Linked DNA regions of Spirosoma rhododendri. The main gene of each other region encodes a partner of the protein of the gene in region 2 in a complex. Links are inferred from orthologs where the notes say so. Each region holds a gene or a part of one and is shown on either strand. Other genes may lie near its edges.

Region 1 (6,131 bases), 450 kb from region 2 along the record:
CGCTGTTCAGTATCAAATCGATTGAGGGCGTACTGCGGCCTTGTATCGCAGGCTTTGTGCCGCAGATAACCGGCGGGCACGCTGTGATGCTCGACATAGGAGCCAACGCCGATTGCAAGCCCGAAATGCTGGCCCAGTTTGGCGAAATTGGTTCGCTCTACGCCCAATACACGTTCGGTATCGATCGCCCGCGCGTGGCCCTGATGAACATTGGTTCGGAAGAACAGAAAGGGTCACTGATTGCGCAGGCGGCTCACCAGTTGCTGAAAGACAATAACCGGATCAATTTCATTGGTAACATGGAAGGTAACGAGTTTTTCGCTGGTAAGGCGGACGTTATCGTGGCCGATGGTTTCACCGGTAACGCGCTTTTCAAGCTGGGCGAATCGTTTTATACGATGGCCAGCAAGCGGAATATCAGCGACGAATTTCTCGACAAGACAAACTACGAATCAGTAGGCGGTAGCCCTATTCTGGGGGTAAACGGCAACGTAATTATCGCCCACGGTGTTTCCTCCCCACTAGCCATTAAAAACATGGTTGGGCTGGCGATCCGGCAGGTAGAAGCAAACGCATACGTCAAAATCGCACAGGCCATGAGCTAGTAGTTTGATCGCGTACACTCTTGTATGCGTTTGACTGCATCACCTACCCTCCCAAAACTGAATTATGAGTAAAGCGGCCATTACAGGAATTCACGGTTACGTACCCGATTACGTGCTGACCAATGCTGAACTGGAGCGGATGGTCGATACCAACGACGAGTGGATTACGTCCAGAACGGGCATTCGTGAGCGGCACATTCTGAAAGGTGAAGGTATGGGCTCTTCGCACATGGGAGCCAAAGCCGTACAGGGTCTCCTGGAGAAAACAAACACCCGGCCCGAAGACGTCGATCTGCTTATCTGTGCCACCACCACACCCGACTACGTATTTCCCTGCACGGCGAACCTGATCTGCGATATGGTCGGCATTCGTAATGTCGGTAGTTTCGACATTCAGGCTGCCTGTTCGGGGTTTGTTTATGCCCTGACAATCGGTTCGCAATTCATTGAAACGGGTAAGTACAAGAAGGTTATCGTCGTCGGAGCCGATAAGATGTCGTCTATCGTCGATTACACCGATCGGACGACCTGCATATTATTTGGCGACGGGGCCGGGGCCGTAATGCTCGAATCTAACGACGAAGGTCTTGGTATCATTGACTCGATTATCAAGTCAGACGGGGTAGGACAGAACCATTTGTTTCAAAAGGCGGGCGGGAGTCGCTACCCACCGACGCATGAGACCGTGGAAAAGCGCTGGCACTACGTCTATCAGGATGGTCCTTCGGTCTACCGGTTTGCGGTCAAGAACATGGCCGACGTGTCTGCTGAGATTATGGAGCGGAACAACCTGACCGGTGCCGATGTCGCCTGGTTAGTCCCGCATCAGGCCAATAAACGCATCATCGATGCTACGGCGCAACGTATGGGTATTGAGCCGGACCGGGTAATGATGACGATTCATAAGTACGGTAACACCACGGCGGCAACGATTCCGCTGTGCCTGGCCGAGTACGAATCGCAGCTTAAGAAAGGAGATAACCTGGTGTTGGCTGCTTTTGGTGGTGGCTTCACCTGGGGTGCCGCTTATGTTAAGTGGGCGTATTGATCCTGAACTGTGATTCGTTTGATTGCTTTGATGGACTTTGATTCAATAGAAATCAGCGAAATCAAAGTAATCAGCGTCAATCACAGTTCAAGATTATCTGAACTATGATTTTTATGATTTACTGATTGCACAGATTTTTCTTTTGAATCATAGTCCATCAGCGTAATCAACATTAATCACACGGGGCCGCCCGGCGGTTCAGGAAAGAATATAATTTCAGATAAATCATAGTACAACAATAATGGCAACGACCGCAGACATCCGCAACGGACTGGTCCTCAACTTCAACAACGACCTCTTTCAGATCACTGAATTTCAGCACGTAAAGCCCGGTAAAGGCGCGGCTTTCGTACGGACCAAACTGAAGAGCCTGACAACGGGACGGGTTATCGATAACACCTTCAACGCAGGCGTGTCGATCACTCCGGTACGGGTTGAACGGCGCAAATTCCAGTTCCTCTACAAAGACGAATCGGGTTACAACTTCATGGATCAGGAAACGTTCGATCAGATCAATCTGGACGAGAAAATCGTTGATGGTGCCGACCTGATGAAAGAAGGCCAGGAAGTCGAGATGCTGATCAACGCTGAAACTGAAACGCCCCTGTCGTGCGAGCTGCCGCCATTCGTTGAACTGGAAGTGACGTACGCCGAACCGGGTATCAAAGGCGATACGGCCAACAGCCCCAAGAAGCGGGTTGAGGTTGAGTCGGGTGCGAAAATCATGGTACCGCTCTTTATCGAGTCAGGCCAGAAAATTCGGGTTGACACCCGCACGCGGGATTATGTTGAACGGGTTAAGTAAGCCGTTTTTCAGCACATACACACACTGTCCAACTGCCGCCTGTTAACGTTTGACGATTCACTTTCCTGACAAAAACGCATGAGTACACAGGATATTCAACAACTTATCGACTTCATCTCTCAGTCGGGTCTCGACGAGGTAAACATTGAAACGAGCGATCTGAAGATCAACGTCAAACGCTATGGTGCGGGTGCTCCTGCTGCCCCAGCGGCTCCGGCCCCGACGATGGCTTCGCTCCCAACCGCTCCGGCACCTGTCGCTGCTCCGGCTGCCGCCCCCACGGCCGTTGCTCAGCCAGCCGCGCCTGTCGCTGCTGCACCGGCTGCCAATGCCGACTACATCACGATCAAGTCGCCGATGATCGGTACATTCTACCGGTCGTCAAGCCCCGACACGCCGATGTTCGTTGAAGTCGGTGATACGATCAGCGAGGGTAAAGTGGTGTGTATCGTTGAGGCCATGAAGTTGTTCAACGAAATCGAATCAGAGGTGTCGGGCCGTATTGTGAAGATACTGGTTGAGAATGCCACGCCGGTCGAATACGATCAGCCCCTGTTCCTGGTTGAACCGATCTAAAATAAAGAGCGAAAGAGTGAAAGAGTGAAAGAGTGGTTCCATGCAGGATACTCTTTCGCTCTTTCATTCTTTCGCTCTTTCACTCTTTAAACTGCCATGTTCAAGAAAATTCTGATCGCCAACCGGGGTGAGATCGCACTGCGGATCATCCGTACCTGTCGGGAGATGGGTATCAAAACGGTAGCTGTATATTCGACCGCCGACCGCGATAGTCTGCACGTACGTTTCGCCGATGAGGCCGTATGTATCGGGCCTCCGGTCAGCAAACAATCGTACCTGAGCATTCCGAGCATCATTTCGGCGGCTGAAGTGACGGGCGCGGATGCTATTCACCCCGGCTACGGCTTTCTGTCGGAAAATGCCGAATTCTCCCAAATCTGCGCCGACTACGGCATCAAGTTCATCGGTGCAACGGCCGAGCAGATCAACGGCATGGGCGACAAGGCAACAGCCAAGGCGACCATGAAGATGGCTGGTGTACCGGTCATTCCCGGTTCCGATGGCCTGCTGGAGTCGATTGAGCAGGGTAAGGAGCTGTCGGCTGAAATGGGCTATCCGGTCATCGTCAAGGCAACGGCTGGTGGTGGTGGTCGCGGGATGCGGATCATCCGCTCAGAAGCCGATTTCGAGAAAGCGTGGAACGATGCCCGGACCGAAGCCGGTGCCGCCTTTGGCAACGATGGTCTGTACCTAGAGAAGTTCGTTGAAGAACCCCGCCACATCGAGATTCAGATCGTTGGTGACCAGTACGGTAAAGTGTGCCACCTGTCGGAGCGCGACTGCTCAATTCAGCGTCGGCACCAAAAACTGGTCGAGGAAACGCCATCGCCGATCATTACGCCCGAACTGCGCGAGCAGATGGGTGCTGCGGCTATCAAAGGTGCGCAGGCTATCGGCTACGAAGGTGCCGGTACGGTCGAGTTTCTGGTCGACAAACACGGGAAGTTCTATTTCATGGAAATGAACACCCGGATTCAGGTCGAGCACCCGATTACGGAAGAGGTAACGGACTTTGACCTGATTAAAGAGCAAATCAAAGTAGCGGCTGGCGCGGAGATTTCGGGCCGAAACTATACACCGAAGCTGTACGCTATGGAATGCCGTATCAACGCCGAAGACCCCGGTAATGGCTTCCGTCCGTCGCCGGGTAAGATCACGGTGCTGCATATGCCCGGTGGTCATGGCGTGCGCGTCGACAGCCACGTGTACACCGGCTACACCATTCCACCGAACTACGACTCGATGATCGCCAAGCTGATCGTGTCGGGGCAGTCGCGGGAGGAAGTAGTGACGCGGATGAAGCGGGCCTTGCAGGAGTTCGTGATCGAAGGCATCAAAACCACGATTCCGTTCCACATCAAGCTCATGGACGATCCCGGTTTTCAGTCAGGACAGTTCACAACCGCTTTCCTCGAGACGTTCGATTTCTCGACACTAAAGTGAAAGAGTGAAAGACTGAAAGAGCGAAAGAGTGATCGTCTGCGTCAGCAACCATTCGCTCTTTCAGTCTTTCACTCTTTGAATGCGGTAAAAAAGGTGGGGTTTGGTGCTTTGGCATCCAAACCCCACCTTTTTTATGAATCACCTTGCCACGGCCGATTACCTTGTCTTTCTGACTTACTTCGTTATCGTCGTCGGCTATGGCTATTGGGTGTATCAGCGTCGGCGCAAGGCGGAAACGAACACTACCGACTTCTTTCTGGCCGAAGGATCGCTGACGTGGTGGGCTATCGGCGCGTCGCTGATTGCGTCGAACATATCAGCGGAGCATTTTATCGGCATGGCCGGGTCGGGCTTCGCGATGGGACTAGCCATCTCGTCGTATGAGTGGATCGCAGCCGGTACGCTGGTTATAGTAGCCGCGTTTTTCATTCCGATCTACCTGCGAAACCACATCTACACCATGCCACAGTTTCTGGCCCAGCGGTACAGCGACACGGTCAGCACGATTCTGGCCGTTTTCTGGCTAGTGGTCTACGTGGTGGTCAACCTTACATCGATTCTATTTCTGGGGGCAATGGCCATCGAGTCGCTGGCCGGTATTTCGTTCACTACTTGCACCGTCGGGCTGGCCCTGTTTGCCATTTTTATCACGCTGGGCGGCATGAAGGTGATTGGCTACACCGACGTCATTCAGGTGATCGTGCTGGTCATCGGCGGGCTGGTAGTAACGTATCTGGCTCTCGAACTGGTCGCTGATCGGAGTGGTACGGCGGGGGTGATGAACGGGCTGGCGCAGCTGCGCGACCGTGCCGATAGTCACTTCCACATGTACTTCGAGAAAGGACATCCGCACTACCTCGAATTGCCGGGACTGTCGTTGGTGCTGGGGGAATGTGGATCAACAACCTGTACTATTGGGGCTGTAATCAATACATCGTGCAGCGGGCGTTAGGGGCTGATTTGAAAACGGCCCGGAGCGGTATTCTCTTTGCCGCCTTTCTGAAGTTAATGATTCCGATCATCGCTGTTATTCCCGGCATTGCCGCGTTTGTGCTGTATCAGGAAGGGTCGTTCCGGGCAGCTATGACCGATGTGTCGGGTGTTGTCAAGCCCGACCATGCGTACCCGGTGCTGATGAATCTGTTGCCGATCGGTATGAAAGGGCTGGCCTTTGCCGCACTGACGGCCGCCGTAGTCGCGTCGCTGGCGGGGAAGGCCAACTCCATTTCGACCATTTTTACGCTCGACCTGTACCGGAAATATGTAGAGCCGCAGGCGTCGGAGCAAAAGCTGGTGCGCGTCGGGCGGTGGGCGGTCGTGCTGTCATTTGTGGTGGCAATTGCGCTGGCACCCCTGCTGCGTTCACTCGATCAGGTATACCAGTATATTCAGGAATATACCAACTTCATCACGCCCGGCATTTTCGCTATTTTCCTACTGGGCTTTTTCTGGAAACGGGCGACCAACCGGGCCGCGCTGACGGTGGCTGTCCTGACGCTCCCCCTGTCGCTACTGCTAAAATTCTGGCCGGAAGTTACTGGCTTACTGGGTGACGCGGCCGACCCGATTCCGTTCCTCCATCGGACTATGTGGGTGTTCTGCATCGATATTGCCCTGATGGTCGTTGTCACGCTGACCGACCCGGCAAGTCACC
Region 2 (4,430 bases):
GTTCGTCTGGGAGCAAACGGCCATCAACCAGCACGTTTCCGACCGGATTCAGGCGCAGGCCCGAATGATGAAAGTGGGTGCTATCACCGACAATTCACTGGGCGATAAACTGCGGGTTACGATTATTGCCGCTGGTTTCGGGCCAACGACTGACCTGGGTGAAATTCTGAAAGGAACGCCCGGCGACCTGCGCGATCCCGAGCCGGAAGTGGCAATCGTGGAAGAGGAGCCGCTTGTGGAAGAGCCGACGGCCGAAGCAGAAGAAGAGTCGACCGTCGAAGAAAAACGGGAGCCGGTTAGTGTGTACGATGATGAGCCCGAGCCGGTATCGCTGCGTGGGAGCCGTGATCGGGTACCAACCGACCGTACTGGCGACTCGCTCGGCGTGGGTGAAAGTAACAAGCATCTGCTTTCCGATGATGGCCGGCACTCAATTTCGGAGGAACCCGCTGATCGATCAGACGATGCCGAACTGATTCGTAAGACCATTGAAGCCTTCATGCGGGGACCGGTGATGGACATGGAACGGCCTACTTTCGAGCGTAATCATCACATTCTGTACGAAAGACCGTCGCTGCCCGACGACGAGTTTGTCAGATCAAATCTGAACAGCGTCCGGCACGATTAACAGCCGCAGTAGATATGCCAAAAGGGGCTTCCGGTCAGGAAGCCCCTTTTTTGATTGTCAGCATCAGGTTATCGGTAGATCAACAGCTTGTGGGCTTGGGCTTGCCAAACCGGTCGGGATTCTTTGTACCTTTGTCGCTTATTTATGCTGACCGCCTGTAGCGAGTCTGTTAACTGTTACTGTTGCTATGTCCTGGTTCGTCCGAAAAGATAAAGGAATTCAAACCCCCACCGAACTGAAACGGGAAGCCCCCGACGGGTTGTGGTACCAGTGCCCAAACTGCAAAAAAGCCATGCAGACGCGGGAGCACAAACTCAACGCGTATACCTGCATTCACTGCAACTACCACGAGAAAGTTGGGTCGGAAGCGTATTTCTCCATCCTGTTCGACGATAATGACTTCGTTGAACTCGATGCGACGATGATATCGGGTGATCCGCTCAATTTCGTCGACACGAAAGCCTACCCCGACCGTATCCGGGCAACGATCGCCAAGACAGGCCTGCGCGACGCCGTTCGGACGGCCTACGGACCGATGAATGGCGAAATCGTGACAATGGCTGTGATGGACTTTTCGTTTATCGGCGGGTCAATGGGGTCGGTCGTTGGGGAAAAGATAGCCCGCGCCATCGACCAGGCTATTAAAAACCGGACACCTTTTCTGATGATATCCCGGTCAGGCGGAGCCCGGATGATGGAAGCGGGTTTTTCGTTGATGCAAATGGCAAAGACGTCGGCCAAACTGGCGCTGCTGTCGAACGAAAAACTGCCTTACGTGTCGCTGCTGACCGACCCGACAACGGGTGGCGTTACGGCGTCGTATGCCATGCTGGGCGACTTCAACATCGCGGAACCTGAGGCACTAATTGGCTTTGCTGGGCCACGGGTTATCCGCGAAACCATCGGTAAAGATCTGCCCAAAGGCTTTCAGAGCGCTGAATTTGTGCTTGAACATGGATTTCTGGATTTCATCGTCGACCGCAAAGACCTGAAAGACCGGCTATCGACGCTGTTCAGCATGCTGAAATAAAAAGAAGATCGAATAGATAAAGGCCGGGCAACCGGCCTTTACTTTTTAACAACTTTCTCCATCAGAATACGACCGGCTATCTCGGCCCGGATCAGGTAGGTACCGGCTGACAGACTTCCCATGCCGATAACCTGCTCGTGCCGACGAACGGCGGTGCGGGAGCCAAGTCGGTGTATTTGCCGCCCACTGGTGTCGAACAGCTGCACAACCATGACGGATGGGGTGTTGCTCTGCACGACCACCTGCAAATTTTCTTCGACTGGATTGGGAAACACGCTGAGCTGCATGGATGCGTCGCGCAGTTCTTCCACCGCTGTTACGATGCCAGCCGTCGAAGCCGGTTCGTAGGCCGGGATGGTAACGGGCGTACCCGGCTGATCGACGGCAAACAGCGAAATCTCCTCCAGGGTCTGACTGATATTGATGCCGTTCCGGTATTCATTGATGTAAACGGCAATATCGTACTGCCCCTGCCGTGTGGGCGCGTTCCAGATCAGTTCGCCGGTGCGGCCATTCAGCACAAAAGTGCCTTGCTGAGTAACCTCGTTGGGAAAGAGATAACCACTGAGTATCGAACTGCTGCAACCGCCCGGAGTCACTGCGGTGAGGGGGCGGGTCAGTGAATACACCAGACTGTCGCCGTCGGCATCGGTGGCACGCAGGGAAATGACGGCCCGCTGATTGACGCCCACGCGAATGCCGCCGACCGGACTGGCGGCTACGGGTGTCTGATTGGTAAACGCGTTACTGATGATGAACGTGGTCGTCAATGCCAATAGGCTTGTAATTGACGATGGAATATTGAGCAGTCCCGAGCGATTCGTCAGCACCACGGTGGGCGTGTACGTGCCAGCACCGGGATACGTGTATGTCGTTTCAAAAAGCAGCGCCGTAGCAAGTCCGTCCGGGGCGGTTGTCGACTGACTCTTCCGATTGACTACCTGCGTCGTACCGTCGCCCAGGCAGAGCGACAACGACACCAGCTCGCGCGTTGCTACTGCCTGCGGATCAGCAAAAACTATCGTTGATATCGTGTACGTAAGCGCCTGACCGGGAACAGGCGCAACGCGAATATAACCGCCCGACAGGTGAGAGGCCTGCGCCTGAAAGCCTGCGAGCAACAAGAGAAGGTAAAGGCTATTCTTCACGAACTGGTGTACGGATTGGGTAACTCTACCTGAATAACTCGACTTAGGTTACCTTCGTATACGGCTGCTGGAATAGTTCGTAAGCGGTATTTTCTTGTACTTTAGGGTATGCTATACACGGCTCAACAAACGACTGATTTGCCCGAAACGGGCTTCCATTACCTGCTTACGTCCTTCAGTGGGCACGTCCTGACGATTACGCTGAACCGACCAGAAAAAAAGAATGCCCTGCACCCGCCCATGCTGGCTGAGATAGCGTTTGCCCTGACTCACGCGCAGCACAATCCGGCTGTCTGGCTGATTGTGCTGGCAGCAGCGGGGGATACGTTCTGCGCGGGCATGGATTTGAAAAGCCTGGCGACCGGCTCCAGCGAAACACCCGCTGTGCCCGAGCCCAGCGGCCCCGTTCGGCTGGGCGAACTGATGCAGCAACTTGACAAGCCAACGATTGCGCGGGTGCAGGGGGGCGTGTATGCCGGTGGCTTTCTGCTGGTGGCGGGTTGTACATATGCTGTCGCAGCCGAATCGGCGGTGTTTAGTTTGCCCGAAGTAAAACGGGGGCTGTTTCCGTTTCAGGTGCTCGCGCTACTGCTCGATCTTATGCCCGCCCGCAAAGCACTCGACCTTTGTCTGCGCGCACATACGCTCTCGGCCGCTGATGCCCAGACGATCGGATTAATAACCGATGTCGCGCCCCCGGACCAACTGGAAACAGCTGTTAATCAATTAGTAAACGAGTTGACGCAGTTTTCGCCAACGGCTATGCAGTTCGGCCTACGGGCGCGACGGCAGTTAAAAAGCCTGCCGTCGGAGCAACAGCAGGCCTATCTGTATGAGCAGTTTGTGCAGCTTCAGCAAACACCCGATGCGCAGGAAGGCATGGCGGCTTTTCTGGAAAAACGCCCACCAGTATGGTCGGGCGACGACTCAACGTTTCGGTAGATCGGGGCAATTCTCGGCTCGTCGGGTGTCGATGATGCCCTGAATCTGCCACGTGCCGTCTAGTTTGACAAGCGTAAAGGCGTTGACCCCGCAATGATCTTTCTGTCCCTGCCGATAGAAAACGTAGGGTGTCCAGGCGGTAGCCAGTTCGCCGTCGATTTTGATATCCATACTGGCCAGCCGCTCGTCGAGTAGCCCTGGTTTGGCCATACCAACACGACTGATAAAACTGCTGATTGGTGAATCGCTTATGCTGATGGTGCCCTGTTTATTCACGACCGTTTGCAGCCGGGCGTTGGGCGTGAAAACCGGTTTCAGCATCGCCGAGTCGGCTTTGATCATACCATCAAATAACTTGTTGATGGTGCCTCTAACCGCCGTTTCTTCGGTCGATTGAGCAAGCGCCGGCCCTGTAAACAGCAGGACTAATACGAATGGAGTAACTCTCATTGTGTGTTTCTGGATTGATTGCCCCGGTCGCGGAAGGCACGAATAACAACGATCAATATAGCCACGATGGGCAGGACCACTATCGTTGCTGCCAGTAAGATAAGTAGATATTCCTGCCCGCGCAGACCGAATAAGCCATACATAACGACCGCGAGGGCTGATGGAGCAGCGAGCAAGATAACTGAACAAAAACAAGTTCCAACCTTTACACCCTCGTTTGGTTGGGCTGCCC

What was found.
Region 1: the proteins of accD (region 2) and accB are in contact, whole or in part, in a solved structure (PDB 8UXZ), measured with the Escherichia coli proteins. The link is inferred for Spirosoma rhododendri from one-to-one orthologs.

Annotation. Positions count from the first base shown.
Region 1 is NZ_CP051677.1:1,769,768-1,775,898, forward strand. The notes cover bases 1,543-4,285. They hold accB (acetyl-CoA carboxylase biotin carboxyl carrier protein), read left to right. Parts: upstream 1,543-2,536; coding sequence 2,537-3,034; downstream 3,035-4,285. Other genes in these bases: HH216_RS07300 (beta-ketoacyl-ACP synthase III), read left to right, coding at 1,543-1,653; efp (elongation factor P), read left to right, coding at 1,895-2,458; accC (acetyl-CoA carboxylase biotin carboxylase subunit), read left to right, coding at 3,131-4,285. Outside these bases: phosphate acyltransferase PlsX, read left to right, coding at 1-605; more of HH216_RS07300, read left to right, coding at 670-1,542; more of accC, read left to right, coding at 4,286-4,477. UniProt on the Escherichia coli protein: This protein is a component of the acetyl coenzyme A carboxylase complex; first, biotin carboxylase catalyzes the carboxylation of the carrier protein and then the transcarboxylase transfers the carboxyl group to form malonyl-CoA.
Region 2 is NZ_CP051677.1:2,224,826-2,229,255, forward strand. What follows is about bases 1-2,736. They hold accD (acetyl-CoA carboxylase, carboxyltransferase subunit beta), read left to right. Parts: upstream 1-815; coding sequence 816-1,658; downstream 1,659-2,736. Other genes in these bases: ftsZ (cell division protein FtsZ), read left to right, coding at 1-628; HH216_RS09405 (T9SS type A sorting domain-containing protein), read right to left, coding at 1,697-2,736. Outside these bases: more of HH216_RS09405, read right to left, coding at 2,737-2,806; HH216_RS09410 (enoyl-CoA hydratase/isomerase family protein), read left to right, coding at 2,915-3,748; HH216_RS09415 (nuclear transport factor 2 family protein), read right to left, coding at 3,734-4,198.